2 regions of the Salinimonas marina genome follow, and region 2 is predicted to be linked to the other one. Evidence: predicted binding sites of a transcription regulator. Region 2 holds the regulator's gene; the other holds the start of a gene.
The links. Region 2 encodes sigma-54, which starts transcription at its own class of promoters, with help from an activator protein. Its sites were predicted from a motif close to GTTGGCACGNNNNTNGNNT; they were not measured.
Positions count from the first base shown of each region.

Region 1: IT774_RS06190 (BON domain-containing protein) is a predicted target of sigma-54. The motif match lies at 1,651-1,669, and genes of this name have one in related genera.

Region 1 covers NZ_CP064795.1:1,396,541-1,399,735, forward strand. The annotation lists gene IT774_RS06180 (response regulator transcription factor) at 1-368, shown strand, start outside; gene IT774_RS06185 (endonuclease/exonuclease/phosphatase family protein) at 369-1,409, opposite strand; gene IT774_RS06190 (BON domain-containing protein) at 1,704-2,321, shown strand; gene IT774_RS06195 (hypothetical protein) at 2,681-2,860, shown strand.
Region 2 covers NZ_CP064795.1:3,063,540-3,066,734, forward strand. The annotation lists gene lptA (lipopolysaccharide transport periplasmic protein LptA) at 1-76, shown strand, start outside; gene lptB (LPS export ABC transporter ATP-binding protein) at 79-804, shown strand; gene IT774_RS13745 (RNA polymerase factor sigma-54) at 885-2,369, shown strand; gene hpf (ribosome hibernation promoting factor) at 2,401-2,688, shown strand; gene ptsN (PTS IIA-like nitrogen regulatory protein PtsN) at 2,698-3,141, shown strand; gene rapZ (RNase adapter RapZ) at 3,178-3,195, shown strand, end outside.

The DNA.
Region 1 (3,195 bases), 1.7 Mb from region 2:
TTCTGGTGGTCGAAAATGAACCGGTAACGGCCAGTGTGATCACCAGTGTTATGACCGGGTTGGGCTGGCAGGTTGACTTTGCCGCCAGTGGCAGGGCCGCACAGAAGCTACAGAAAAAACAACAGTATGATGTGGTATTGCTTGATGTAACACTGCCGGATGTTGCCGGGACACGGGTTTACGAGCAGCTCAAACAACAATATGGTTCAAATTTACCAGTGCTGCTGATTAATGCTATCAGCGATAAAACCACCGATATTCAGCTGCTGCCGGGTGATGACTTTGTGCCTGATGCCACGGACACCAGAGATATCGTCAGCCGCTGCCAGACGCTGGCCGCAGCCAGCGCAGTAGCAATCAGTGCCTGATTAAGACCGGTTGGCGTCGGGACTGGTGTCGCTGGTCTCGGGCGCCGAAGAGGATTCACAATGTTCGCTGTTGCGGGTAAGCTGTAACGAAGTGAATAGCGGAAAGTGGTCGGAACCATAACCTGGCAAGCGCTGGATTTTGACCAAATCAAAGTGGTCAGAATGAAACACATGATCTAATGGCCAGCGTACCAGTGGATGCTTCGCATGAAAGGTATTGTAAAAGCCGCGACCCAGACGGGGATCTCTGGCCCGGCTATGTTTCCGGAAATTGCGGGTAGTGGGAGACCAGGCCACATCATTCAGATCTCCGGCGATAATCACCGGCCGATCCTCATCAACAATTTCCTGACCCACTAATGTCAGCTCCTCGTCACGAGGGCCGGCACTTTTATTTTCGGTGGGGCTTGGCGGCTTTGGATGCAGTAAATAAACCACTACAGGCTCATTTTCAATTTCAATTGTGACCTGCATTGAAGGTACATCGTCCTCAATGATGTAGCGAATCTCTTCCTCTTTAAAGGGCAACCGACTATAAAGATGCATGCCGTAGAGATTTTCAAGGGGACACGCCAGACGATACGGGTAATCTTCATGTATCGGGGTCATCGCGTTTTCCCAGTCTTTGTTACTTTCAAGGGTCACCAGCATATCCGGTTTATGCTGGTTAACCAGGTCAATCAGCCCCCGATAGTTATCGTTATGCATATAAACATTGCTGGTCATAATGCTGAAAACCCGGTCTTGCTGAGGTTGCTTTACCCGGGTGACTTCTCTAGGGCCAATTAAAGTGTAAGGGTAGACCCAGCTTATCTGATACCCCAGCGCCAGTAACAGCAGCCCCGCAAAGACGATGCTGGCGATGGTGGGCCCTATCGCGGTTATATATGCAACCCATCCCAGTTCGATGGCGGCAATAATAAAGATCTGCTGTACACGAGGAAATTCCCAGACTCTGATTAGCCAGTGTTCGCCAGGGAGGTGAGGGGCGATGGTGGTAAAGATCATCGCTAAACTCAGTAAACTTAAGACTTCAAACATGGAATGTTTCCTATAACAGCAATCGTGCCTCGGCGGTGTATGTAGTAGAGGGGTACATAATAATTATACTCTTTACGACCCCGAAAAGCTTAGGTTCACCCAAAAGCAGCACTTGTATAACAACTGAACATATTAGGTGAATTTTTTGCCGAACTTTGGTAAACCTTGCACGCTAGGCATTACTGATTGCTAGTGGTTTCATTTATATTTCTTTAAAAACAATAGACTAGGTGAAAATTTTGATGGCACAACTCTGGCATCAGTCTTAAAGTAATATTAACAGGAGAGTATGCAATGAAACGCACATTACTATCATTGATGGTGGCTGGTCTGGTAAGTACCGGCGCGGTAGCGGCAGACATGAAGTCTGAAAACAAATGGGAGAAGGGGGCGAAAGACGCCTGGATTGATGGCAAAGCCGAAGCCACCTTGCTATTTAATGGCAACCTCAACTCCTTTGATATCAATACGGATGTCAAAAACGGCACGGTGGTACTAACCGGCAAGGTTAAAAACTCAGTAGATAAAAAACTTGCGGAAGAGCTGGTAGTGGATATCGACGGGGTGACCGCGGTGGATAATCAGCTGGTGGTAATGGGTAAAGACGCCATGATGGCAACACAAGGTAACAGTGGTGACAGGGAAGAGGGCATGAAAAGCAAGTCCAAAAAAGCCACCAGTGAGCTTACCGATGCGAAGATTGCTACCGTAATCAAGACCCGATTACTCATGGACTCGGATATTTCTGGATTTGATATTGATGTGGATGTGGAAGAAGGCAATGTTACTTTAACCGGTACGGTGAAATCCGATGCCGAGCGGCAGCTGGCCGTTGAGATTGCACAAAATGCCACGGACGTGAAAAATGTTGAAGACAACCTGGAAATAGAGACTCCGGAAACCATGAACTAAAGGTGGACGGTCTCAGGCCATAGACAAGACATATTCAAGCGGCGTTATCACGCCGCTTTTTTGTGGCTGATTGCTACAGTTTCGGTCAGCCGGCATCTGCAAATCTTACCTGAGGTACCCACATCCTGTAAAAATTTCCCGGTGCGTTTTGAATAATGCCCACTTGCATATGCAGTAGCAGCTGTCACAAAACTGCAACTTTTTATGTAGTACTTGATGTATAAGGCTTACAGCGATTTTATTAAATTTTTGCAAACTTGGTTCAATAGTTGAATGGTTAAAGGAAACCAGAGTCCCACTGTACTGAACAGCGGTATAGCGACTCAAGGATCGATAGAATAAGTATTGAAGGAAATTCTATGAAACTGTTAAGAACCAAGCGCTTTACGAAGCCTGAGAATCGTTTTCAGCAATACCTGCAAAGTCAGCCTGTATTTAACTGGTTTGATCGTTACGAAGACAAAAAAGCCTATGAGGCACCAATACGCAACGATACCAGCAGCAGTGTCAGCTGGATTGCGAAGCGGGTAGGCGAGTAATTCATTGTCTGTCGGGCCGATAATTCCTGATACCTGGTTACAGCGTGATGCGCAAATTAATGCCAACTCTGTGACCAGACCAGGAAAAGTTGTTATCAGAACTTGTCGGCAATACCTCACACCTTCCTCTACATTTGTTAATTAATCCTTTCTATAATGGATTAGGCAAAGATATACCAGACCGGTGAAAGCCAAAAAAATATATCGATCATAGTATTGATAATTAGCGTATGAATCAGGATGTTAAATCCGTCTGGCGTAACTAAAAATGTCAGACAATCCCCAGAATCTGCAATAGGGAATTTTGTTTGTGATGACTTCGACACGATTCAGCC
Region 2 (3,195 bases):
AAAAAAATTAAGTGATGAGTCTGAGGACAAGCAGGGTGACACCGACGGTAAGAATGATACGCAAGGTGACAAATAAGTATGGCAACACTGACAGCCCGGAACCTGGCAAAATCGTATAAATCCCGACAGGTGGTACTGGATGTCAGTCTGTCGGTATCCACCGGTCAGATTGTGGGTTTGCTTGGCCCCAACGGCGCAGGTAAAACCACCACGTTTTACATGATTGTGGGCCTGGTCGCGCTGGATAAAGGCAAAATCACCATCGATGATAACGAACTCACGCATCAGCCGATGCATGAACGTGCCCGTCAGGGGATTGGCTACCTGCCGCAGGAAGCCTCTATTTTTCGAAAACTGACAGTTCACGAAAATATCATGGCGATTTTACAAACCCGCAGCGATTTGGATTCACAAAAACGTGAAGAAGAAGCTGATGCCCTACTTGATGAATTTAATATCAACCATATACGTAATAGTACTGGTATGAGTTTGTCCGGCGGCGAGCGTCGACGGGTGGAAATTGCCCGGGCACTGGCCGCTAATCCGCAGTTCATTCTGTTGGATGAACCATTTGCCGGTGTTGATCCAATCTCAGTCAATGATATAAAAAAGATTATTCAGCATTTACGTGACCGGGGCATTGGGATCCTCATTACCGACCATAACGTACGGGAAACCCTGGATGTATGTGAGGAAGCCTACATCGTTAGTCATGGAGAGCTCATCGCGCAAGGCAGTGCGGAGCAAGTATTAAGCAACCAGAAAGTGCGTGATGTATACCTTGGTGAACAATTCAAGCTATAGTGTGGGTATTAGGGATGATCTTATACCCGGTGTTTCACCGGAAAACTTACACATGCACCCGAGTTTAAAATAAGACGTAGATGAAACCATCTTTACAGCTAAAATTTAGTCAACAGTTAACTATGACCCCGCAACTGCAGCAGGCCATTCGGCTATTGCAGTTGTCGACACTCGACCTTCAGCAGGAGATTCAGGAAGCGCTGGACTCAAACCCTTTGCTGGAAGTAGATGAAAGTAGTGACAACGACGGGGCAGAGAAAAACAACCAGGACAGCAACAGCGATTCCGACAATATCGAGGCCTCCGCTACGGCCGGTGACAACATGGACTCTGGCGAAGCGCTGGAGAAAAATGATTTGCCGGACGAGCTGCCTATCGACAGCACCTGGGATGAGTATTATTCCGCCTCTTCAGCCCCGGCTCCGGGGCCTGGCAGTGACGAAGACCAGGTATTTCAGGGTGAAACCACTGATGACATTCAGGCTCACCTGCTGTGGCAAATGCGCCTCACCCACTTTTCAGAAACAGATCGCGCCATCGCGATGGCGATTATCGACTCAATTGATGAGTCAGGGTATCTGACTGTATCGGTGGAAGAAATTCTGCAAAGCGTGAACAGCGATGAAACCGAAGAGCCGGTGGAAGAAGATGAAGTGGAGTGTGTGTTAAAGCGCATCCAGTTGTTTGATCCTTTAGGTTCCGGCTCACGCACTCCCCAGGAATGTCTGCTGGTGCAATTACGCCAGTTTGCCCCTGATACCCCCTGGCTGGAAGAAGCCCGCAGCCTGATTGAGGATTACTCTGATTTACTGAGCAGTAAAGACTACCGCACCCTGATGCGCAAAAGTAAGCTCAAAGAAGATCAGCTGCGAGAGGCTATGCGGTTACTGCAAACCCTGAATCCTCGTCCTGGCAGTGCGCTGATCACCAAAGAACCTGAGTATGTGATTCCGGATGTGTCGGTAGCCAAAAAGAATGGCCGCTGGTCAGTAGAGCTAAATCCGGACAGTTTGCCAAAACTGAGCGTAAATCAACAATACGCTGCGATGAGCCGGCGGGCTCGCAACAGCAGTGATTCGCAGTTTATTCGTTCGCATATGCAGGAAGCAAAATGGTTTATCAAAAGCCTCGAGTCGCGTAATGATACGCTGCTGAAGGTGGCGAATTGTATTGTGCAGCAACAAATGGGCTTTTTTGAACATGGGCCCGAGATGATGAAGCCCATGGTGCTGAATGATGTTGCCGAGATGGTGGACATGCACGAATCAACGATTTCCCGGGTCACGACCCAGAAGTATATGCACACCCCTCGTGGTATCTTTGAGCTGAAATATTTCTTCTCAAGCCATGTGGCTACGGAGTCTGGCGGCGAGTGTTCTTCCACCGCCATACGGGCCCTGATTAAAAAGCTGGTGGCGGCTGAAACACCCAGCAAGCCACTTAGCGATAGCAAAATTGCAGATGTGTTGGCCGAGCAAGGAATAAAAGTTGCCCGGCGGACAATTGCAAAATATCGGGAATCGTTATCGATCCCACCGTCGAACCAACGCAAAAGCCTGATTTAATAAGGCTAGCTCACAATAAGGAAGGCGAACTATGCAAATCAATCTTACTGGTCATCATATTGAGATCACTGACTCTTTGCGTAATTATGTCGATACAAAATTCAGTAAGCTGGAGCGCCATTTTGACCATATTTCCAATGTTCATGTTATTTTGAACGTGGAAAAGATAACGCAGAAAGCGGAAGCTACGGTTCACCTAAGTGGAGCAGAAGTCTTTGCTTCGTCAGAAAATACCGATATGTATGCAGCCATTGATAGCATGGTCGATAAACTGGATAGGCAGGTTATCAAGCATAAGGAAAAACTGAAAAAACATTAGTCTGTCACTATGGATATACAAGCCATCATAAGCCTGGACCGCACAAAATGTGCGGTCCAGTGCAATAGTAAAAAGCGTATTCTGGAAGTCATCAGTGGCATCGCTTCTGACAACAATCCCGAAGTGGATGAAACTGCGGTCATGAACGCCCTGATGTCCCGGGAAAAAATGGGCAGCACCGGTATTGGTAACGGCATTGCGTTACCTCATGGCCGTTTACCGGGTCTGGACCGGGTGATTGCCATAGTGGTGACCAGTGATCCTGCCATCGATTTTGATGCCATTGACAACAAACCTGTAGATATTTTCTTTACCCTGCTGGTGCCAGAGGAACAAACCGAAGGTCACTTACAGACCCTGGCCATGGTCGCAGGGAAACTCAGCGACAAAGATACCGTAAAAGCCATTCGCCGGGCGCAAACAGGTGATGACATTTTCGCCGCTTTACAATAACATCCTTCGCTAACGCGTATATCATGGAGCAGCGCTTTGAAGCTTATTATTATC